Regions from separate parts of the Bradyrhizobium sp. WBOS08 genome, predicted to be linked through region 1. Evidence: riboswitches for the same ligand, from Rfam matches in the RefSeq annotation. Region 1 holds a riboswitch; each other region holds the start of a gene.
What was found. Region 1 has a riboswitch for cobalamin ahead of DCM80_RS29475 (TonB-dependent receptor). Riboswitches for the same ligand answer to the same signal wherever they lie in the genome.
Positions count from the first base shown of each region.

Region 2: linked by a shared signal. The riboswitch ahead of DCM80_RS23520 (TonB-dependent siderophore receptor) and the one ahead of DCM80_RS29475 (TonB-dependent receptor) in region 1 are both predicted to bind cobalamin.
Region 3: linked by a shared signal. The riboswitch ahead of DCM80_RS23435 (DUF1636 domain-containing protein) and the one ahead of DCM80_RS29475 (TonB-dependent receptor) in region 1 are both predicted to bind cobalamin.
Region 4: linked by a shared signal. The riboswitch ahead of DCM80_RS23500 (energy-coupling factor ABC transporter permease) and the one ahead of DCM80_RS29475 (TonB-dependent receptor) in region 1 are both predicted to bind cobalamin.

Region 1 is NZ_CP028988.1:6,248,250-6,254,183, reverse strand. It holds gene DCM80_RS29495 (adenylate/guanylate cyclase domain-containing protein) at 1-1,148, shown strand, start outside; gene DCM80_RS29490 (hypothetical protein) at 1,255-1,431, shown strand; gene DCM80_RS29485 (hypothetical protein) at 1,580-1,792, shown strand; gene DCM80_RS29480 (hypothetical protein) at 2,146-2,409, shown strand; cobalamin riboswitch at 2,449-2,663, shown strand; gene DCM80_RS29475 (TonB-dependent receptor) at 2,776-5,013, shown strand; gene DCM80_RS29470 (hypothetical protein) at 5,069-5,650, shown strand.
Region 2 is NZ_CP028988.1:5,037,406-5,043,339, reverse strand. It holds gene DCM80_RS23530 (ABC transporter substrate-binding protein) at 1-776, opposite strand, end outside; gene DCM80_RS23525 (PepSY domain-containing protein) at 954-2,378, opposite strand; gene DCM80_RS23520 (TonB-dependent siderophore receptor) at 2,391-4,748, opposite strand; cobalamin riboswitch at 4,863-5,065, opposite strand; gene DCM80_RS23515 (histidine phosphatase family protein) at 5,140-5,712, shown strand; gene cobT (nicotinate-nucleotide--dimethylbenzimidazole phosphoribosyltransferase) at 5,705-5,934, opposite strand, start outside.
Region 3 is NZ_CP028988.1:5,020,231-5,026,164, reverse strand. It holds gene cobN (cobaltochelatase subunit CobN) at 1-2,948, opposite strand, end outside; gene cobW (cobalamin biosynthesis protein CobW) at 2,948-3,982, opposite strand; gene DCM80_RS23435 (DUF1636 domain-containing protein) at 3,979-4,353, opposite strand; cobalamin riboswitch at 4,447-4,667, opposite strand; gene cobO (cob(I)yrinic acid a,c-diamide adenosyltransferase) at 4,708-5,343, shown strand; gene DCM80_RS23425 (cobyric acid synthase) at 5,593-5,934, shown strand, end outside.
Region 4 is NZ_CP028988.1:5,031,090-5,037,023, reverse strand. It holds gene cobT (nicotinate-nucleotide--dimethylbenzimidazole phosphoribosyltransferase) at 1-441, opposite strand, end outside; gene cobF (precorrin-6A synthase (deacetylating)) at 452-1,201, opposite strand; gene DCM80_RS23500 (energy-coupling factor ABC transporter permease) at 1,242-1,919, opposite strand; cobalamin riboswitch at 1,956-2,175, opposite strand; gene cobA (uroporphyrinogen-III C-methyltransferase) at 2,221-2,952, opposite strand; gene DCM80_RS23490 (cobyrinate a,c-diamide synthase) at 2,949-4,259, opposite strand; gene cobM (precorrin-4 C(11)-methyltransferase) at 4,259-5,041, opposite strand; gene DCM80_RS23480 (cobalamin biosynthesis protein) at 5,038-5,406, opposite strand; gene cbiE (precorrin-6y C5,15-methyltransferase (decarboxylating) subunit CbiE) at 5,403-5,934, opposite strand, start outside.

The sequences.
Region 1 (5,934 bases):
CGACGCAGGTGATCGGCCGCCAGCATCAGGCGATCGTCGTCTCGGGCGTCGTGACGTTGCTCGCGGCGATTGTCGGCTTCGTCTTTGCCCTGATGGTGTCCAGCGGCATCACGCGCCCGGTGCGGCTGCTGCTCGCCGGCACCCGCGAGGTCGAGGCAGGCCGCTTCGACAAGACCATCACCGTCTCCACCCAGGACGAGATCGGCGAGCTCGCCGCGGCCTTCAACCGCATGACCGAGCAGCTCAGACACAACGAGCGCATCCGCGAGACCTTCGGCCGCTACATCGATCCCAAGGTGGTGCAGGGGCTGATCGACCGGCCGGAGATCGCGATCGACGGCGAGCGCCGGGTCATGACCATCATGTTCTGCGACATGAGCGGCTTCACCTCGATGAGCGAGGGCATGACGCCGCGCGGCCTCGTCAAGGTGATGAACCACTATTTCACGGTGATGTCCGCACCCGTCAGGAACAATCGCGGCATCATCGACAAGTATATCGGCGATGCCATCATGTCCTATTGGGGGCCGCCCTTCATCGAGGACGACGAGCAGGCCCTCCTGGCCGGCACCGCGGCGATCGAGATGGCCGATCAGGTGCCCGCGCTGCAGCGGCAGCTGCCCGACCTGCTCGGCATCCGTGCCATGCCCGCGCCGTGCGATTTGCGGATCGGCATCGCTACCGGCGAGGTGCTGACCGGCAGCATCGGCTCCGAGCTGATGATGAGCTTCACCGTGATGGGCGATGCCGTGAACCTGGCCTCGCGGCTGGAAGCGGTCAACAAGGTCTACGGCACCCGCATCCTGATCTCGCAGGCCACCGCCGAGGCGATCGGATCGCGGCTCGAGCTGCGCGAGATCGATCGCCTGGCGGTCGCCGGCCAGAGCGCGCCGCAGCCGATCTTCGAGGTGATGGCGAGGGCGGGCGGGCTCACCGATGCGCAAGCCAGCCTGCGCGCGCACTATGCCGAGGCGCTCGCCGCCTATCGTACCAGGCGCTTCGATGCGGCGCGCGCTGCCTTCAACGCGGCCCTCGAAGCCGTTCCCGGTGACGGGCCCTCGCGCACGATGCTCGGCCGCATCGCGCAGCTCGAGGCGAGCCCGCCCGACGAGGGATGGGACGGCGCCTGGCGGCTCGACAGCAAATAGGCTGCCCGCATCGGAAAAATTGCTTCTGCTCGATAACGATGTTCGCCGTGACCTATTTCCCGGGCTTAGGTTGGATGTCCTTGAGGCGTTTGATGGGGACACGCCGATGCCAGAACTTCAGGACAGGCTGGAACGGTTTGAGACGCTCACCGCCGAATGCGAGCTGATCGCCAAGCTCGCCACCGACGGCAGCAAGCGCGAGTTCTATCTGAAGCTTTCGGAGCAGTACCGTCAGTTGGCGGTCGACATGCGGCAGGCGATCGCGACCGAGGCTGCGGCCTGAGGCCGGCTGCAATCCGTTCTTAAGGTTTGGCGCGCATCCTGATGGCATGCGGGCGTCGTTGATCGGCGATGCCCGTGGTGGGAAGGCCGGAGTTCGCTGCAATGCAGCGCGCACCGGAACGTCATTGTCGTGCTAGACAGGGCATCCCATGCGCCTCGTTGCCGTGATCATCATCGCGCTCATGACGGCGGCCTGCGACCAGGAGCAGGACATCACCGGCTCGACGACGCCGGCCTGCCCCTTGCGGGCCTACAGCTACAATCCCCGCGACCTGAACCAGTGCGTCGCCGCCTGCAAAGCATGCGATCGCGGCACCACCGTCACCTGCTCGACCTCCTGCACCCTCAAGGGCGCGCGCTGAGATCCAGCGGCGGCGGGAACGGCGACCGCGAGATCGCCTCGTTCGCGGCAGGGCTATCGCATACGGCTCTCCGACAGCTGAGCGCACGCCTCGTCCTTCGAGACGACCGCTCCGCGGTCTCCTCAGGATGAGGCTAAGCAGCAGTTGCCTACGAAATAGCTGCCACGCACTCCGACCTCATCCTGAGGGCCCGCCGGAGGCGGGCGTCTCGAAGGATGGCCGCAAGTGAGCTTCTGGTCACGTTGTGACGATATGCGATGGCCCTGCGCTCGCGAGGGAGCGCCGGCGGTGCTTAGGCACCGGAACGATTCACTTGGGTTAATCATTGAAGAGGCAGCAGGACGTGGAGTCCGATGGAAATGGGTATGCTCGATCCCGGTCGATTTCTGGTGTCGTGCTCGCATTGCGAGGCCTGGCCGATGGCCGCTAATGTGAAGCGGTCGAGCTGGTCGGCGTCTCCGCATGAGGTCCGTTTCGTCTGCCCGCGCTGCCGCCGCGAGGAAACCGCGATCGTCTCGGCCTCCGGCGAACTGACCCCAGTCAAGCGCGTCGATGTTCCGCCACGCGATGTCACGGCCGCCTGGGCCCAGGCGCAACGTCCGCGCGGACGGACCTGAGCGCCGCCCAACGGTCGATTGACACGCTGCCGGGGCGACACTTAAATGGCCGGCGACGGTTCTCCTCACGGAGATCAAAAGGGAATGTGGTGCGGGATGTCCCAATGCCGGGATCTATCTCAACGCCACGGCTGCCCCCGCAACTGTAAGCGGTGAATCTTTCGTCCTGTGCCACTGGGAATCTCGGTCCTGGGAAGGCGACGCAAGGTAACGACCCGCGAGCCAGGAGACCTGCCGTCAGCCGTGGTCACACGCGAAGATGTCGGTCGGGGAGTACAGACATTGGCTTCATCGGAGCAGTCCGCCGCTCTGCCGTGAAACCTCGTTCGCTGTGACGTGCCACTGACGTCATCCGAGGTTACAACAATGTCTCGTCTCGTTTCTGCCGCCTGGCGCCTCAGCGCCGGCCTGCTCGCGTCCGTCTCGCTCCATTCGCTCGATCTATCCTCCGCCTTCGCCCAGCAGGGGCTTGCCGAGCAATTGCCGCCGATCGAGGTAAGCAAGCCCGCCGATCAGAACCGCACGCGGGCGAGGGCGACCGGTGAGGGCGAGGCGACGCGGCCGCGGCGCACCGCGAACGTTGCGCCGCCAGGCGATGGCACCGGCTCATCCGGCTCGGGCTCTGAGGCTGTCGGCGGCGGCGGCGGTATCGTCGGGGCCGCCACGACCGTGATCACGGCCGCGGATATCGCGCATTCGCCGTCGCAGACGCTTGCCGAGATCATCGCAACACAGGTGCCGGGAGCCCAGATCACGACGTTCTATGGCGGCCAGATCGGCGCCAAGACCAGCGTGGACCTGCGCGGCTTCGGCGCCTTTGCCACCGCCAACACGCTGGTGCTGGTCAACGGCCGGCGCCTCAACGACATCGACATGGCGCAGGTGGACCTCTCCACCATCCCGCTCAATTCCATCGAGCGCATCGAGATCACGCGCGGCAATTCCGGCGCGGTGCTCTACGGCGACAACGCGGTCGGCGGCGTGATCAACATCGTCACCAGGACCGGCGCCGGCGGACCGCCCGTGACTGCGCGCATCGAGGCCGGCTTCGGCTCGTTCAACACCCGGCTCGGCAACGTCTCGACCGCGCTCAATTCCGGGCCATGGTCGACCTCGTTCTACGGCAATGCCGTCAGGACCGACGGCTATCGCGACAACAATCGCTATTCGCAGCAGAACGGTGTCGGCAATCTCAACTACACCACGCCGGGCCTGAGCGCGTTTCTCACCGTCACCGGCGACAATCAGGAGCTGCGGCTGCCAGGCGGTCGCACCGTCGATCCCTCGATCGGCCTCGACGAGCTCAGGACCAACCGCCGAGGCACCAGCACGCCCTTCAATGCCGCCAACCAGCAGGGCTTCAGCGCGACGGCCGGGTTCACCAGGACCCTGGTCAACGGCGTCGATCTCATCGTCGACGGCGGTGTGCGCGACAAGAAGCAGCAGAGTACGTTTTTCTCCAGCCCGACGCCGGTTCCGGCTTTCTTCACCTCGACTTATGTCGAGTCCCAACTGACGAATTGGTCGATCACGCCGCGGCTCAGCGTGAAGAGCCTGTTGCTCGGCCTGCCGTCGCAGCTCCTGACCGGCATCGACTATTACGATGCGAGCTTTGAGCAGGACCGCGGCGCCGGGCAGGGGCTCGCCGCCTGGCACAATTACGACCTGAGGCAGCAGACGGTCGCAGGCTATTTCCAGCACACATTGGGCGTGCTGCCTACGACCGACGTCTCCTACGGCGCGCGGGTGCAGAACGTCCGTCTCGCGGCACGCGACAATTTCGATGCGGCGGCGCCGTTCAACGCCGATATCGGTGCGCTGCCGCTGACGAGCGACGAGACCCAATATGCGCTGCATCTCGGGGCCGAGCATCGTCTCAACGACGTGGTCTCGCTGTTCGCTCGCGCCGCGCGCGCGTTCCGCACGCCTGACGTCGACGAGCGCCTGTCCTCGGGGCCGTCCTTCGATCCCCTGACCTTCGCCGCGATCCCGCAAACGTTCCAGCTCAAGACCCAGACCTCGCAGGACATCGAGGGCGGTCTGCGCATCAAGGGCGGCGGTCTGCAGCTACAGAGCAGTCTCTATCTGATGGACCTCACCAACGAGGTCCATTTCAACCCGGTGCTGTTCTACAACACCAATCTCGACCCGACCCGGCGCTACGGCTCGGAGACCAGTCTGTCCTATCGCGTCAACGATGCCCTGCTGCTGCGCTCCGGCATGGCCTATACCCGCGCGGTCTTCCGCGAAGGCGCCTGGGCCGGCAACGATGTGCCGCTGGTGTCGCGCTATACGGCGAGTGCAGGTGTCAGCTGGAACATCTGGCAGAACTACCTGGTGCTCGATGCCACCGCGCGCTTCTGGAGCGAACGGCGCATGGACAACGACCAGGCGGGCACCCAGAAGCCGATCCCGGCCGGCGGCACGATCGATCTCAAGCTCAGCGGCCAGGTTGAGCGCTATTTCTGGTCGCTCAGCATCAACAACGTGCTGAACGCGCTCTACTACGACTACGCCATCGCCAGCACCTTCACGGACGGCCGCTTCAGTGCCTATCCGCTGCCCGGCCGCACCTATCTGCTCAAGGCCGGCGCCACGTTCTGATCTCAAATGGAAGGGCATCCGAAACAGAAGGAATTCGCCCATGCTTCCTGACGTCATGGCTCGCAGCATCCAGCTGCCTCACGACGGCCGTCTCCGGCTTCAGCCGGTCGCGCCGCGCCTTGCGCCCATGTTCTGCTTTGCGCTGCTGACGGCGTCATGCGCGCTGGCCAGCTTTGCGTTCGCCTGCGCAACGCCGTTCGCGGCCTTCGCCGTCGTGGCCGCGGCGATGCTGCCGCTGCGTCCGGCGCTGCTCGTCGTCACCGGCGCCTGGCTCGTGAACCAGACCATCGGTTTCGGCGTGCTGCATTATCCCGTTGACGCCGGCACGATCGCCTGGGGCTTGGTCATCGGTGTGGCTGCGTTGCTGTCGACCGCGGCCTCGTCGACGGTGCTCGGCCTGTTGCCCCGGCACCGCACACCGCTGCTGCTCGCGATCATGCTCGTCGTCGCCTATGGGATTTACGAGCTCGCGCTGCTCGCCCCAACGCCGTTCCTCGGCGGCGAGGGCGCCTTCACCGCCGAGATCGTGATGCGCATCGGCCTGACCAGCGCCGTTTGGCTCGCCGGCCTCGTCGCCGTCTGCGAGATCGTTCGCCTGGCCGATCCGTTCGGCCGCAAGGGCGCGACGTCGGCGTGAGTGCTTCTCGTAGCCCGGATGGAGCCAACGGGTCGGCGCGAAGCGCCGCCCGATGACAGGCTCCGCGCAATCCGGGGCCGCTCGCCCGGCATCTCGCATCGTCCCGGATTACGCCTGCGCTCCATCCGGGCTACGGCACCGTGCCTGTGTCGGCCTCTGTCAATCCCGCTCGTCAAAAATATTCCACTTTACCGAAATTCGGTTTTGACGTATGTGTCGTCCATCCCGGCTCAACCAAGAGGGGCGATCTCGAGGTCGTCTTGATCGCGAGCCGGGCTTGCGGT
Region 2 (5,934 bases), 1.2 Mb from region 1:
CACCAATCGACCTCGCCGTTCTGCAGGGCAGCCGCGGCGGTGGCCGGATCCGGCATCACGATCCACTCCACGCGATCGACCATCATCTGCTTGCCGCCGGCGAGCCAGGATGCCTTCTCCTGGCGCGGCACGTAATCGGCGAACTTCTCGAATACGGCCTTGGCGCCCGGCACCCATTCGCCCTTGGCGAACTTCATGGGACCCGAGCCGACATATTCTGTGATCTGCTTGAAGGGGTCGGTCTTGGCAATGCGCTCGGGCATGATGAAGGAGCACGGCGCGTTGTTCTTGGCCAGCGCATAGAGCATTTTCGGGAAGGGCTGCTTCAAGACCCATTTGAAGGTGCGGTCGTCGACGGCCGTCAGCTCCTGCTGGATCGCGATGATCATCAGGCCCATCGGATCGCGCGCCGCCCAGCGCGACAGGCTCGCGACCACGTCCTTGGCCAGCACCGGCTCGCCGTCATGGAACTTGAGACCGGGGCGCAAGCGGAAGGTCCAAATCCTGCCGTCGTCGGACGTCTCCTCGGACTCGACCATCTGGCGCTGCGGCTGGAGCGAGGAATCGATGCCGTAAAGCGTGTCCCAGACCAGCGCGGCGGCGTTACGCACGACATATTGCGTGCCCCAGATCGGATCGAAATTGGCAAGATTGGCCTGGGGCACGAAGCGCAGCGTGCGGGCCGATGCGCCTTGCGCGATGGCCGGGGCCGAGAGGCCAGTCAATGCCAGACCGCCCGCGCCAGCCAGTCCCTTCAATACGGTCCTGCGATCCATGAAGTCCTCCCAGTAATGCCGTGATGCCGGCCATCGTTGGCCAAGAGCAGGTGAAACCAGAACTCATTGGCAAGCAAATGGTATGCCACTAACCGGCCCTTCGCCAGCAGGATCTCATTGCGATCTGGGCTCCCCCGGCATGCGCAGCACGTCGAGATCGCGGCTGGTTCGCGTGGGTCAGGTCATCAGAGAGAGCCGCAAGCGCCGCCAGCCGATCACGACGCCGGTCAGGGAGAACACGAAACCCAGCGCACAGAGCCCGACGATGAGAACATCGCGCAGAAGCGGCCGCGCCATGAGTATGGGGAAGTCGAGTGTGTGCAGCGCGCTGTAGAACCAGCGGTAGGCGCGCCGCGACGCATCCAGCCGTTGCAGCACCTGGCCGCCGGCACCGTCGATGTCGAACCAGAGATCGCCGCAGCGGACGCGAAAGACGGGAGCTCCGGCGACGGCGGAATGTGCAGGATAATCGTCGTTTGCGGCAAGAACGGACGGCGTACCGCATCCCGTGGCCAGTCGCGCCGCGAGCCCTTCGAACTCTCGCGCAGTCAGGAAGTCCGCGCGGGGGGCATCCCCTGCCATGGCCAAGGTCTGGACGCCGAGGGCGGAGCGATCGCGGCGATAGAGTTGACCGCCAATGGCGAACCATTCAACCTCGCGGACCGGCGACGCTGTCGGCTCTCGATCGAATGACGGAGCCGCCGTCCAGTCCGGTGCCGCGTTCATCACGCCGGCCTCGGTGGGGCTCAGCTCCCCGCGCGAGAACAGCCGGCCGTGATCCATTGAAAGCCAGCCGCTGAAAATCCAGGTCAACACGAAGACCGTTGCTGCAAGACCGATGAGGTGATGCAGCGCATGCCAGCCGCGGTAGGGTGTCGAGATCCGGCGATCTCGCATCCTGATCCGTACCATCCCGAGCACCGCGCCCAGCGCAGCCGCGAGCAACGCAAGTAGCGACAGCGTCCAGACGACGCGATCCCACAACGGCCAATTGCTCCGCAGAACCGTGGGATAGATCCAGTGCAGCACAGCGCCGGCCCAATTCCAGCCGCGCTCGCCTCGCGTCGTATCGAGGACGACCTCGCCAGTGCGCGACGAGACATAGACCTCCGTTCCAGCGGCGTCGCCGAGCGCGATGCGAAACAAGGGCCGGTGGCGGTCGAAGCCGTTTGGCACGCTCCACTGATCGTAATCCGCCAGCGCCACGATCCCGGCCCGCGCGGCATCGAGCCCGCGGCGGCCGGCGTGATCCTGCGCGATGGCGAGCGCGAGATCGGCGGGGATCAAAGCTGCATCCTGCCCGTCGGCGGCACGAACCGCACGGACGCGCGATGGGCCCGACACGATATAGACCGATCCGCCGCGCCGCTCGACCAAACGCACGCGTGTGGCGTCGCTGATTCCGCTCGCGGCGACCGCGTCGGCGATCGCGATCCTCGTCTCCGCACCCTCCACCGGCGCGAGGCCGGCAAAGCGCTCCGCCTCCGTCAGCGACGGAAACGGAACGAAGTGCATCACGATGCCGGTCGAAAACCACATCGCGAACAGCAGGCAGAACGCGATGCCGAGCCATCGATGCAACAGGACGACCGCGCCCATCATGCGGTCAGCATCCTACCATTTGAACGCCGCCGAGAGCTCGTAGGTGCGCGGCGCGCCGAGCAGGATCTGGTCGGGATAGAACGGATCGCCCCAGATCGCATAGCGCTTGTCGGTGATGTTGCGGACGCGGAAGGTCAGGCGGGCCTGGTCGACCGCGCCAAATACCGTCTTGGGGATGTCGACGAAGGCATAGACGTCGGCGACGGTGTAGGCCTTCATCGTCACCACATTGGCATCGGTGTTGTAGCGGTCGCCGACATGGCGGCCGGTGATGCCGAGCTCCACCGGCCAGGGCGTGAAGAAGCGCCAGGACGCGCCGGCATTGGCGACGATCCGCGGCACGTTCGGCGGCGTGTTGCCGGAGAACGAGCCGCCGGCGAAATTATAGTCGGCATAGCGCGCATCGACATAGGCGATGTTGCCCCAGAGCCGCAGCGGCTCGATCGGACGCAACGACGCCGCAAGCTCGACGCCCCTGGACTCCTGCCGCCCGGCGATATTGAGCGCCTGCCCGCCGGCCGCGGCATAGACGTTCTTGCGCACGATGTCGTAGGCGGAGAACGACCACTCCGCCCTGTTGTCCCAGAACAGATGCTTGACGCCGGTCTCATAGGTGCGCGCGGTGGTGAGGTCCAATGGCTGGGTCGGCGAGAGCAGGAAGATGTTGTTGGCCGACACGTCAGCGCCGGTCGCGTACTGGCTGAAGAATGTCAGTCCGGGCACCGCCTCCCAGGTGTAGCCGATGCGGCCCGTCACCGGCGCCCAGTCCTTGGTGTACGGGAAGCCCGCTTTCACGACCCCGGCGGAGTCGGTCGAGTTGCGGTCGAGCCCGATATGCTCGAGGCGCAGGCCGCCAATCAGCGCGAAGTTATGCGTCAGCTTCAGCCGGTCCTCGAACGACAGCGCTTCGTTGTCGATCCGCGCGGTCTGTTGCTGCGTCGTCAGCAGGCCATAGAAGCCGCGGTTAGGGTCGACCAGCGAAACTGAATCGCCGGGGAAGTTTGCCGCGCCCGGCCTGACGAAATCGAGATAGCTCGACGACAGGGTCGTGACCAGCCGATTGTCGAAGCCTGCGATGTCAGTGTCCCAGATCAGGTCGGTGATGTTGCCGACGAGACGCTGGCTGTGTGCGACGTAGAAGCGCTCGCGATCGACCAGGTTCGTTGCGGAATTGAACGCTTCGACCTCGTTGTTGAACCAGCTGCGTTGCGCTCCATAGCCATAGGCCTGGCTTTTGAGCGTGAGATCGGGCGCGAGCTTCAGCTCGAAGCCACCGCGCAACCAGACTTCCTGCGCGACATTGCGATTGTCGAGAACGTTGTAATTGGTGTCGAAGGTGCGGTCGTCGATGGTGACCGCGCCGAGATTGGTCTTGTTGTAGTTCGAGACGTAATTGCCCGAAACGATGCCGCTCGTCGCATGCGAGCTGCTATAAGCGATAGGCACCAGCGGCGCGCCCCAATAGGCCTTGCCACGATCCTCGCGATACTCGATCGCACCCCAGACCTTGAGGCTGTCGGAGATGCGGTAGTTGAGCTGGCCGGACACATCCAGCATCTTGGTGTTGGTGTCGTCGGCAAAGCCGTTGAGCGCGGCGCGGCTGACGTCGAAGCGGTAGTCGAGGCCCTGCAGTTTGGTGCTGCCGCCCGAGCCATAATGCGCGCGGAACGAGTTCAGGGAATCCCAGGAGAAATCGGCTTCGTTCCGGATCAGTCCGGTGTGCGGCTGCCTGGTGATGAAATTGATCGCGCCACCGGCTGCGCCCTCGCCCGAGATCAGCGAGGCCGGGCCTTTCAGGAATTCCACGGCCTCCAGATTGGCGGTGTCCATGATCCGCGAGGTCATGTTCTGCGGGCCGATCTTGATGCCGTTGTAGAGCGTGTTGATCTGGCTGTTGGTGAAGCCGCGCATCGAGAAGGCGGAAGGCTCCGCGGGATTGTCGCCGGAGGTGACCCCGACGGCTCCCTGGGCGACGTCGGAGACGGTGCGGTAGCCCTGCTCGCGCACGGTCTCGGCCGAGATCACCTCGACGGTCGCGGGCATCTCGCGCACCGTCAGGCCGAGCCGCGAGGCGCTTTCGGCCACCGCATTGGTGTTGAGCGGCGTCGGCGCCGTCGCAGCCGGGGCGACCGGCTTGGGCGCTGTGGATGCAGCGGCGGGCTTGCGCGCCGCCGCGCGGCGCGGGCTTTGCGCCTCCCGGCCGGTTGACCTGGCTGGTTTGCGGGATTGGTCCGGCGACACCTCGACCGGCGGCAGCGGTTCGCGAACCTGCTGCGCCAGCGCAGCGGGCAGATCGAGCACGGCCAAGGATGTGAGGGCAGCGGAGGCAATCAGGACGCGGCGTGGTCGTAAGATGCAAACAGGAGACACGGCACAAAACCTCGGTATGACGTCAGTGGCACGTCACAGCGAACGAGGTCTCACCTTTGGCCTTGCAGCCGTCCGATGAAGCCGAATGTCTGTACTCCCCGACCGACATCTTCGCGTGTGACCACGGCTGACGGCAGGTCTCCTGGCTCGCGGGTCATCACCACTTCGTCGCCTTCCCGGGACCGAGGACCCAGTGGCTTCTGACGAAGGATTATCCGCTCACAGTTGCGGGGGCAGCCACGGCATTGGGGACAACGTCCCCGCACCGCATTCCCTTTTCATCCCCTCTCGGGGAAACCGTCGCGAGCATCTAGGATTACCATCACAACGGAGTCAATGTGCCTATTGCGGCGTTACTGCCACAGCGAACAACTTCCTCGGAGATGAGAGCATGGAAGGCGAGACCTTCCTCTGGTTGATACGGCATGCGCCGGTCAATGGCGTCAAAGGGACGATCCATGCCGCCGATGCGCCGGCCGATCTCCGCGATCGCGCGCAACTGGACGCGCTGCGGCAGCGCCTGCCACCGGACGCTGGGAGCTACGCCAGCCCGTCGCGGCGCACGGTCGAGACCGCGCGTGCGCTGGGGCTCGAACCGGAGCAGGTCAGCGAATTCCGCGAGCAGGATTTCGGCGACTGGACCGGCCATCGGCACGACGCGCTCGCTGCCGAAGGCGGCGCGGCCTATGCGCAGTTCTGGGACGATCCGGCCGGTGGACGGCCGCCGGGCGGCGAAAGCTTTGCGGATCAGGTCGCGCGCGTGCGGCTCGGTCTGTCGCGGATCGCAGCGGGACCAGCCACGTTGGTCGTGCATTCCGGCACCATCCGCGCCGCGCTGTGCATCGCGCTCGATCTGACGCCGCAGGCCGCCTTGCGCTTCGTGGTCGAGCCGCTGTCGCTGACCCGGATCGATCGGCTCGCGGCCGGATGGCGCGTCGTCTCGGTCAATCAGCGGATCAGCTAGGCCTGTCAGGCACATTGGCCTCTGCAAAAGTCGCCATGCCGTTGTGGAGCGCGCAGGCCAAGCGCACCAGCGGCAGCGCGATGGCGGCACCCGATCCTTCGCCGAGCCTGAGATCGAGGCTGATCAGCGGCTGCGCGTTCAAAGCGCGCAGCACCAGGCGATGGCCCTGCTCGGCCGATTGGTGCGACGGCAGCAGATAGGGATGACAGGACGGGTTCAGCC
Region 3 (5,934 bases), 1.2 Mb from region 1:
CGCGCCCGGACGACGCGGGAAATCTCCTCGGTCAGCGTACGCGCATGCGGCTGCTCGGGGCGCGTCGTGTCGAGATGATAGAGCGATGGTCCTGCCGCACCGAGATGCGCAGCGGCGGCCGCAATGCCGGCTTCATGCGCGGCATAATCGGCGGCGAGCAGCAGGTCGGTTTCCGGCAAATCCTGGACGTGGACGAAGGCATCGGCTGAGGCGAGCCGCGCCTCGATCCCGGCGCGATCGTGCTGCATCTCGCCGTCGGCCGAGAACGCCCAGGACGAGGCCGACAACCAGGCTTCGCCGGCGGCATCCCGCGTCTCCGGCGTGAAGGCATCGGGGATCGCCGAGAGGCCGACGCCATATTGTCCGGGCCGCGGCGCGAACACACGGGAGGCGCGGTGGCGATACGGATTCTCCTCGCCCTCGTCCTCGCGCGCGGCGAGCGCCTCGGAGGCGGCCTCGAACAATTGCGCAAGGCCGGAGAAGACGTCGCGGAACAGACCCGACACGCGCAGCGTGACGTCGATGCGGGGGCGGCCGAGCTCGGCCGGCGCGACGATGTCGTAGCCGGTGACGCGACCGGAGGCGTGATCCCAGCGCGGCGCGAGGCCGGCCAGATGCAGCGCCATCGCAAACTCCTCGCCCGCCGTGCGCATCGTCGCCGAGCCCCAGAGATCGACCACGAGACCCTTCGGCCAGTCGCCATGATCCTGCAGGTGACGGCGCAGCAGCTCCTCGGCGAGCTTTATCCCCTGCGCATGTGCGGACGGCGTCGGCACCGCGCGCGGGTCGACGGCAAAGAGATTGCGCCCGGTCGGCAGCACGTCCTGGCGACCGCGATAGGGCGAGCCCGAAGGTCCCGGCGCGACGCGCTTGCCGCCAAGCGCAGCAAGCAGCGCGCCGCGCTCGGCGTCACCGCAGGCGCCGCGGCCGAACACATGGAGGCCGTCGCCGAACTGGCTTTCCTTGAGATCGCAGACGAAGCGATCAATCCGTGGAATCGCCTCAGCCGGCGCGGCCGAAGCATCGAGGCCGAGATCGTCTTCGAGACCGGCCGCACGCGCTTCGTCGCGGATCGCTGCGATCAGCCGCTGGCGGCGCGCGGGATCGAGACCATCGGCAGTCGAATATTCGTCGAGCAGACGTTCGAGCCGGCGCAAGCCTTCCGGCACCGCGGATGTTTCCAGCGGCGGCGGCAGATGGCCGATGGTGACGGCACCAATGCGGCGTTTGGCCTGCGCGGCTTCACCGGGATCGTTGACGATGAAGGGATAGATGACGGGCAGATCGCCGATCAGCGCTTCCGGCCAGCACGCGGACGACAGCGCCACGGATTTTCCGGGCAGCCATTCCAGCGTGCCATGCGCGCCCATGTGCACGACGGCATCGATCCCCTGGGCGCGGAGCCAGAGATAGAACGCGACATAAGCATGGCGCGGCGTGCGGGCGAGATCGTGGTAATCGGCATCGCGCGTGACCGCATCGCCGCGCTCGGGCTGAACCGCGATGATGGAGCGGCCGCACGCGATGGCCGCGAATTGAAACGCACCGCCGTTGCAGCTGGGATCATCCTCCGGCGCGCCCCAGGCCTGCGCGAGATCGTCTTGCAGGGATTGCGGCAGGCGCGAGAGGGCCGCGCGATAATCGGCAACGTCCCAGGTTAGACTCTGCTTCAGCAGCGTCTCGCCGAGCGCATCGACCGGCGCAACATCGAAGCCGGCCTGCGCCAGATCGGACAGCAACCCTTCAGCGGAGGCCAGCGCATCGAGACCAACCGCATGGGCGATCTGGTGCGGCCGGCCCGGATAGTTCGAGAGCACGATCGCGACCCGTTTCTCGGCGGCAGGCTTCTGTGCAAGTCGCCACCAGGCCGCAACGCGCGCGGCAACGGCCTTGACGCGCTCCTCGTCCGGCCCGTGCGCCAGATGGGCGAATTGCAGATCGGGATCGCGCATCGCGGCCGACTTGAAGCTCACGACGCCTGCGAACAGCCGGCCGTCGACCTCGGGCAGCACCACATGCATGGCGAGATCGCCCGGCGAGAGACCGCGCAGCGACTCTGCCCAGTCCTCGCGCCGCGCCGTCGCGAGCGCGACCTGGAACACCGGGCACGAAGCTTGGTCGAACGGCGTCGTGCCGTCGTCGCCGATGGCCGAGAATGCCGTCACGTTGACGATCGCGGCCGGAGGATTTTGCGCGAGATGCGCGCGCAACCAATCGGCGACGCCGGGCGCTTTCAACGAGGTGACGAACACGCCGTAGGAGTCAAAGCCCTCCTCGCGCAGCGCGGCAATCAGGGCATCGACCGGACCCGTATCCGCGGCCGTGAGATAGGAGCGATAGAAAGCCACCAGCGCGAGCGGCCTGCCCGCACGCGAGGCCGGCGCAGCAATGACGCCGCGCGAGGGATCGTAGAAGCCCATCTCGGGCACGGTCAGCTCGCCAGTGACCGGTCCGGCATAAAGTCCCGAGGCCAGCGCGAGCTGCGCGATCGCCGCCTGCGCGGCGACCGGACCGCCGGTGTCGCAGAGCACCTTGAGCCGGCGCAGCGTCGACAGGGGCAAGGTCGAGTAGGCATCGAGCCGCGTGTCGTCGCGGCCGTCCGCCGGCAGCACGGCGAGCGCGACGCCGCGATCCTGCGCCAGCTGCTGCAGGGCCGTGAGACCATAGGACCAGTAGGATTCGCCGCCGATCAGCCGCACCAGAATGCCGCGCGCCTGCGACAGCGTCTTCTCGATATAGGTGTCGACCGAGAGCGGATGGCGCAGCTCCGCGAGATTGGCGAGCCGCAGCGACGGAAGGCTATGGCGGCCACGGCGCCACCCGGCCGCGAACGCCGCAAGGTCGGAATCCGAATACGAGAGCACCACGAGATCGGCCGGGTCGTGGCCGATGTCCCTGGGCGTCGCGGTCTCCTCCAGACCGCGGCTCTCGCGGAAGACGACGTGCATCAGATACCAAGTCCTGACCTGATCGCGGCCTCATCGATATCGCCGTGCTCACCGATCACGACGAGCTTGGACTGCCTGAGACCTGCGCCCCAGGGCTTGTCGAACTGGTGACGCACGCGCTCGCCCACGGCCTGAAGCAGCAGGCGCATCGGCTTGCCCGCGACCGCGATATAGCCTTTGGCGCGCAGCACGTTCTGCTCGCGCGCCAGGCGCTGCACGGAGGCAACGAGCGCATCGATGTCGGCGACCTCAGGAAGGTCGATCACGACGGAAGCGAAATCATCGTGCTCGTGCTCCTCCTCGCCGTCATGATGCGAGGGGCGCGCGGCGAGATCGTTCTCGGCGGCAGCGCCGAGCCCGAGGATGACGCGGGCGTCGATCGCGCCGTCGGTGATGGGCAGCATCGGCACGCGGCGCGGCATCTCGGCAATGATCGCCGCCTTGGCCGCTTCGATCCCGGCGCTGCCGGCGAGATCGGCCTTGGTCAGCAGCACGATGTCGGCGCAGGCGATCTGGTCCTCGAACACTTCCGACAGCGGCGTCTCGTGATCGAGATTGACGTCCGCCGCGCGCTGCGCCTCGACGGCGTCAGGATCGGGCGCGAAGCGGCCGGCCGCGACGGCTTCGGCATCGGCCAGCGCGATCACGCCGTCGACCGTGATGCGCGAGCGGATCTCAGGCCAATCAAACGCCTTCAAGAGCGGCTTCGGCAGCGCCAGGCCCGAGGTCTCGATCAGGATGTGATCGGGCCGCACCGTGCGCGCGAGCAATTGCTCCATGGTCGGGATGAAATCGTCGGCGACGGTGCAGCAGATGCAGCCATTGGCGAGCTCGACGATGTTTTCTTCCGGGCAATTGGCGTCGGCGCAGGACTTCAATATCTCGCCGTCGACGCCCTCGCTGCCGAACTCGTTGACGAGCACCGCGAGCTTCCTGCCGTTGGGATTCGCGAGCAGATGCTGGATCAGCGTCGTCTTGCCGGAACCGAGGAAACCGGTGACCACCGTAACCGGAACTTTTGCGAGCGAGCTCATTCGGCGGCCTCCGGCACGATTGCAATGGGGGGAATGCGGGCAAGCGACTGCTTGCGGAATATTTCCGGCCGGCTGCGCCAGGGCACGAGCCCATCCGGCGCGGCCGCATAGGCCGCAGCACCCGCGACCACGTCCTGCGCGTTCGCCTCCGACAGGCGGCCATAGACATAGGACCAGCGGCCGGGCGCGCTGAGCGCCACCGAGCAGCCCTGGCTGCAGGCCGACAAGCATTCGACGGGAACCACGTTGACGCCCTCGGGCACGCCGGCCTCGAGGATCGCACCGTGCAGGCGCTTGCCGGGCGTGGTCTCGCCCTCGCCAAGCGTCTGGCCGGCGCGGCAGGTGATGCAGACGTGAAGTGTGACGGTCATCGCCTCTTCCAGATAACAGCGGGAGGCGATGAGGCACACGGACCATTCGTCAGAAGGTCCGTTTCCCCGTCGCGGAACACCCCGTCCGCCGGTCCAAAACTCGTCCGCGCTGGCAGGTCTCCCGGCTTGCGGAGCAGGGTTTTGCCCTTCGATCCCCGCCTTCCCGATTTCCGTGGAAATCAGTGGCTTTGGGCATCTCTCCGGTCACGGTCGCGGGGGCGGCTGCATTTTGGACCCCAATCTTGCCGATTCGGCCCCTATCGCATTCCCTCTTCGCCTGTCATAGGACAGGAACCAACGCCGGGTCACCATTTGCCGGTGGCCGCCTCTTGTCAAGCCGAAGGACCGGATCCAATGACGCCTGAACCGGACACCCAAACACCTGAGGAAACCGACGCCAGGCACGCCCAGAAAATGGCGAAGAAGAAAGCCGCCCGCGACAAGATCATGGCGACCAAGAGCGGCGAGAAGGGCCTCATCATCGTCCATACCGGCGCCGGCAAAGGCAAGTCGTCCTCGGCCTTCGGCATGATCGTGCGCTGCGTCGCCCATGGCTTCCCCTGCGCGGTGGTGCAATTCATCAAGGGCGCCTGGGACACCGGCGAGCGGCGCCTGCTCACCGGCCATTTCGGCGAGCTCTGCCAGTTCCACGCGATGGGCGAAGGCTTCACCTGGGAGACGCAGGACCGCGCCCGCGACATCGCCGCCGCGCGCGCCGGCTGGGAGAAGGCCAAGGAGCTTATCCTCGACGAGAGCTTGCGGATGGTCGTGCTCGACGAGATCAACATCGCGCTGCGTTACGATTATCTCGACATCGCCGAGGTCGTCGGGTTCCTGACCACCTCGAAGCCGCCGCTGACTCACGTCGTGCTCACCGGACGCAACGCCAAGGACGAACTGATCGAGATCGCCGACCTCGTCACCGAGATGACGCTGGTCAAGCATCCCTTCCGCTCCGGCATCAAGGCGCAGGCCGGCGTCGAGTTCTGAAGTTGATGATGAGACCAGGTTCAAATGCTGCGCCGAGGGAAGCGTGCTCCCTCCCCCGCTTGCGGGGGAGGGCTGGGGAGAGGGTTGTCTCCGCGGTGGGATTCCCCAAGAGGATAGAACCCTCTCCCGGCGCGCTGGACGATGCTTCGCATCGCCCGGACGCGCCGACCTCTCCCGCAAGCGGGAGAGGTGCACCGAGCGCGCAGCCGCTTGATTCAACTCGATCCCAAGCGCTTTAGAAGGGCGCCGATGGCACGCGCGCTGATGATCCAGGGGGCCGGCTCGGACGTGGGCAAATCGCTCATCGTCGCCGGCTTGGCGCGCGCGTTCACGCGGCGAGACCTGCGCGTGGTGCCGTTCAAGCCGCAGAACATGTCGAACAACGCGGCCGTCACCATCGATGGCGGCGAGATCGGCCGCGCCCAGGCCTTGCAGGCGCTCGCCGCAGGCGTCGAGCCGCACACCGATATGAACCCGGTGCTGCTGAAGCCCGAGACCGATGTCGGCGCGCAGGTCATCGTTCACGGCAAGCGCATCGCCACGGCGCGCGCGCGCGACTACGCGGCAATGAAGCCCTCGCTGATGGGCGCG
Region 4 (5,934 bases), 1.2 Mb from region 1:
CAGCTCCGCAGGCAGGAGCGCGGCCTCCACGCTGAAATCGCGGGTGCCGTGGCGCGGCTTGTCGGTGACGATGCCCGTCATCTCCTCACCAGCCAGCGTACCGGCATCGACCACCTCCAAGCGCGAGCCAAGCTCGCGCGCCAGCACCGAGATCGCAGCACCGCCGGAGGCGAAATTGGCCATCATCGCGATGGTCACTTCTTGCGGATAGGCCGAGACGCCCTGCGCGACGATGCCGTGGTCACCCGCGAAGACGATGATCGGCACCCGCGCCGCGCGCGGCTGCTCGGTTGCCTGCAGACCTGCGAGCTCGATCGCGAGCTGCTCGAGCCGGCCGAGCGCGCCGGTCGGCTTCGTCAGCTGCGCCTGACGCGCGATCGCCGCCTCGCGATGAAGCGCGGAGATCACGGGGCAGTTCGTGGTGACCCATTCGGGGAGCATGCTGCCTCGCTTAACGCCTGCGCTTTAGAATGTAGCTGTCCATGATCCAGCCATGCCGCGCGCGCGCATCCTGCCGTGCCGCGACGATACGCGGGCCGGTTTCGGCGAGGGCGCCGGACATGATGATCTGATCGGGCATGCCGAGATAGGCGCCCCAATAGATGTGAATCCCTGCCGGATCCAACGATTCGAATGCGGTGCCGCCGTCGAGCATCACCACCACGGTGTCGATTCCTTGCGGCCAGCCGCCTTCGCGCAGGCGCCGCCCGGTCGTGACCAGAAACGGCTCGCCGATATCGTTGAGCGGCAGCGCATGGGCCGCGCACAGCGCCTGGATCGACGTGATGCCGGGCACGACCTCGATTCTGGGCAAGGGAGCGAGCCGCCGCGCGATGCGCAGCGAGGAATCATACAGCGAAGGATCGCCCCAGATCAGCAGCGCAACCTTGCCGTCGCTTCCCAGATGATCTGCGATCGCCTGCGACCAGGTCGCGGCGACCGCATCGTGCCAGTCGTCCACGCCCTTGCGATAATCGGCCTCGGCGGCATCGCGCACGGGAAGATCGAACTCGGTGATCACCGTCGTGTCGCTGGTGAGCACATCCGCGCAGATCGTCCGCCTGAGATCGGCGAGATCGGATTTCGCCGTTCCCTTGCGCGGGATCAGGACGAGATCGGCGGCGTTGATGGCTTGAACGGCGGCGCGCGTGAGCTGGCCGGGATCGCCGCAACCGATGCCGATCAGGGAGAGCGTGAGCATTGCGCGTGGGGGCGGCCATGACGGCCGCCCCTTGTCTCAGTTAAGCTGCGTTGTGCAGGCGCGGAGTGACGAGGCCGGCCGCGGTGACGCCGCGCAGCGACTTCGCCAGCGCCAGCACGGCGAGATCGGCGAGCGGCTCGATCACGATCACCAGCGCGTAGGACGCCGCAAACGTCGCGATGCCGGCGAGGTTGCTCATCGCAAAGCCGGAGCCATAAAGCGCCCAGAACGCCACCCAGGCGATCACGCCGGCCTGATAGGTGGTCGACAGCGCCAGCGCCTGCCGATACTTCAAATCGACATAGGCCGTATTGCGCGGAATGATCCGCGTGGCGATCGCCTGGATCGCGAATAGCGGCACCAGCAGCGTCGTGACGTTCATGCCGTATTGCGGCAGGTCGACCGGCTCGAGCAGCACGCCCTGAAGCAGCAGGCCGAACGCCAGACCGAAGGCCGCGGGCGCAGCGCCGAACAGCAGGAACAAGGTCGAGCCGAGGATGAAGTGCACCTCGGAGACGCCGACCGGGAAGTGCGGCAGGATCTCGAAGAAGATGAAGACGAGGATCGTGGTGGCGAGCGTCCGGCCTGCGAACGAGCCGATGCCCTGCTCGCGCACGGTTTCGGTCGCGAGCTTCAAGGCAACGCCGCCTGCGGCGATGCCGGTTGCGTAACTCAGCACGAGCTTGGCGCCCGTCACTAGACCGGGTTCGATATGCATGGCTCAGATCCTTCCTGCCGTCACACCCGACGGCCTTGGCCTCAAAACGTGCAGGGCCGGTCTCCTGGCTCGCGGTTCACTGGGTTCTCCGGCCTTCCCGAACCTTGCGGCCCAGTGGCTGATCGAAGTCCCTCACCGCTTACAGTCGCGGGGGCGGCTGGGGTTTTGGGCGCCGCAACTTGGTCCGCCCATCCCCATTCCCGATTATGCTCCGGCGCTTTGCGCCGCGTCGAGCACCTTGCTTCTCCTGTGTGCCCCTTTCGCCGAGCCTGCGTCAAGGGGCGAGGCGCGGCCTTGGCGATCACGACGGATAATCCCCGGCCAGCGCACCGAACAGGATCACGGCGGCGGTCGAAGGAGCGCCACCGCGGGCAAGCTGCTCGGCCAGCTCGGCAACCGTGGTCCGGACCAGCCGCTCGTCGGGGCGGCCAAGGGATTCGGCGACCAGCGCCGGGGTCTCTGCGGCGAGGCCGTGCGCGATCAATTTTGCGGCAAGCGCTGGAAAGGTGCGCCGGCCCATATAGACCACGGTCGTCGCCTCGGGATCGGCCAGCGCCGCCCAATTCAGATTCGGCGGCAGCTCGCCGGTGACGTCGGCCCCGGTGATGAACTGCACCCGGCGCGAGGTGTGGCGCCGCGTCAGGGGAATGCCGGCTTGCGCGGCGGCGACGCAGGCCGAGGTGACGCCCGGAACGATCTCATAGCCGATGCCGGCCTCGCGCAGCGTCTCGATCTCCTCCTCGAGCCGGCCGAAAATGCCGGCATCGCCGGACTTCAGCCGCACCACGCGCACCCCTGTTGCGGCATAGTCGACCAGCAGGCGGTTGACGTGATGCTGCTTGGTCGAGGGCTGCCCTGCGCGCTTGCCGACCGCGACGAGATTGGCGCCAGGCCGGGCGAGATCGAGGATCGCACCCGAGGCGAGATCGTCATAGAGCACGACGTCGGCCTCGCGCAGCCGCGCGGCGCCCTTGAGCGTGAGCAGCTCGGGATCGCCGGGTCCGGCGGAGACGAAGGAAACGAACCCGCTCACCGGTCCTCCGCGATCAGATGAAAGAAGGTGCCGCTGACATGGCCGCGCTGCGAGCCGGTCTCGGCGATGACGGCGCCGGTTGCATCATGCACGACGGCCAGCGGCGTGTCAGGCTGGGCGAGAATGGTCGAATAGTGGAACTCGTGGCCGCGTAGACGCGTGCCGGGACGATGTCCCGGCATCGGTGCGGCGAGCGCCGCGAGGCGATAGCCCAGATGCATGCGGCGCTTGGCAAAGCTGGTTTCGAGGCCAAGCAGGCCCGTCATCTCATGGCGGACACCGTCCGCATCGGTCAAAGCTGTCCCCAGCACCATATAGCCCCCGCACTCGCCATGCACGGGCCGCGTCTCGGCGAAGGCACGCAGGCCGCTGCGAAAGCGTACATTGGACGCGATCCTGCCGGCATGAAGCTCGGGATAGCCGCCGGGCAGCCAGCACACATCGGCGCTCGCGTCCGGTGCCTCATCGGCCAGCGGCGAGAACGGCACGATCTCAGCGCCCGCCGCGCGCCAGGCTTCCAGCATATGCGGATAAATGAAGGAGAACGCGGCATCGCGCGCCAGCGCAATGCGCTGACCGGGCGGGGTCACGTTCAGGCCGCTCGTCGCCGGTTGCGGCGACCAAACAGCCGCGGAGCGCAACACCGCATCGAGATCGACATGCCCGGCGACGAAGCGCGCGGCCTCGTCGATCAGCTTGCCGATCTCGGCCTGCTCCTCGGCCTGCACCAGGCCGAGATGCCGCTTCGGCAGGCTGATCTCGGCATGGCGCGGCAGCGCGGCGAACACGGCGATGCCTGAATCGTTCAGCGCCCGCCGCACCAGATCTTCGTGGCGCGGGCTGGCGACGCGGTTGAGCACGACGCCGGCGAGCCTCACGCCGGGCCGATAATCGCGCAGGCCTGCGGCGATGGCGGCTGCGGTCTGCGCCTGCCCCGAGGGGTCGATCACCAGCAGCACCGGCCAGCCCAGCATCTCCGCGATATCAGCGGTGGCGCCGGTGCCGCAGACGCCGCGCGCGGCGACGCCGTCGAACAGGCCCATCGAACCCTCGGCGAGCACGATATCCGCATCCGTGCCGCGGCTCACCAGATGCAAGATCGTCCCACGATCCATCGCCCAGCTGTCGACGTTGACGGAGGCGCGTCCCGTGGCGGCGGCGTGAAAGGCCGGATCGATGTAATCCGGCCCGCTCTTGAAGCACTGCACGGTCAAGCCGCGATGACGCCAGGCCCGCGCGAGCGCCAGCGTCAGTGTGGTCTTGCCGACGCCGGAGGCCGGTGCGGAGATGACGAGGCCAGCCGGCATCACGACGCCTCCGGAAAGCGCGGCTCGGCGCCGACGGGCCGATAGCGGCGGTCGTAGTCGGCGGCATAGAGACGGCTCTCGTCGAAATCCGCAGCCCCCAGCGTCCTGCCAACCAGGATCAGCGCGGTGCGCTCCATCTCCGTGCCGATTGAGGCATCGAGCGTTGCCAGCGTCGCGCGCACGACGCGCTGGTCCGGCCAGCTCGCGCGCCAGACAATCGCGACCGGGCAATCCGCGCCATAATGCGGCGTGAGCTCGGCGACGACCTTGTCGAGCAGGTGGATCGACAGATGGATCGCGAGCACCGCGCCGGTCGCGGCGAACGCGGCCAGCTTCTCGCCGTCAGGCATCGCACTGGCGCGGCCCGGCGTGCGCGTCAGCACCACCGTCTGCGCAAGGCCCGGCAGCGTCAGCTCGGCCTCCAGCGCTGCCGCAGCAGCGGAAAAGGACGGCACACCCGGCGTGACCGTATAGGGAATGCCGAGCGCGCGCAGGCGGCGGAGCTGCTCGCCCATCGCCGACCAGACCGAGAGATCGCCGGAATGCAGCCGCGCGACATCCTTGCCCTCCGCATGCGCCGCGGCGATCTCCGCGATGATGTCGTCGAGCGATAGCGGCGCCGTGTTGACGATGCGCGCGCCGGGCGGGCAATGCGCCAGCACGCCTTGAGGGATCAGTGAGCCGGCATAGAGGCAGACCGGGCAGGCCGCGATCAGGTCACGACCGCGCAAGGTCAGCAAATCAGGTGCGCCAGGCCCAGCGCCGATGAAATGCACCGTCATGCGCCGTCTCCTTCCGCGATCGCGGCGGTTGCAGTGCGATCCTTGGAGACGGCCCGCGTCGCGATCAGCCGCGCGTGAGGACCAGCCGCCGCGAGCGCCGCGGCTTCTGCGACCGATCCGGTACCGAACTTCTCCATCACGAGATGTGAGTGAGTCGGCGTTGCGATATCGGTCAACATGTCAACCGGAACAGCCTTGATCGGCACACCGCACTCGCGTGCGAGCTGCTGCAGCGCCTCCGCATCGGCCTTGTCGCTGACCGTTGCCACCGCGTCGAGCCCTTCGAGGCCGCCTGCCGCCACAAGCGCCTCCCGCAGCGAGGCCAGCGTCACGTGACTCTTAAATCCGAGTCCGGCGACTTTCATCGGGCCGTACTCCATTGCACCACCGGACGTGCCGTCTCCCAGGAGCGGTAGCGGCCGAGCGGCGCGGCATGCGCGATCTCGACTCGCATCAGCTCGCCGCCATGGCGCTGGTGCAGCTCCCCGAACAGCGCTTCGGTTTCCAGTGTGACGGAATGTGCGACCAGCCGCGCCCCCGGCGCAAGCCGCGACCAGATGGCGTCGAACATCGCCTCATTGAGCCCGCCACCGATAAACACGGAATCCGGCGCTTTCAGCCCAGCGAGAGCCTCGGGCGCCCTCCCCGTGATGACAGTGATCTTGTGAGCCAGCCCAAACGCTTCCGCATTGCTGCGGATGTTGGCCGCGCGGTCCTCACGCGCCTCGACGGCGATCGCCGTCCCGCCACACAGCGCCCATTCAACTGAAATCGAGCCCGAGCCGGCGCCGATGTCCCACAACGTGCTGCCTGCGAAGGGCCACAGCGCCGAGAGCGCCAGCGCGCGCACAGGCCGCTTGGTGATCTGGCCGTCGTGAGCGAAGAGAGCGTCC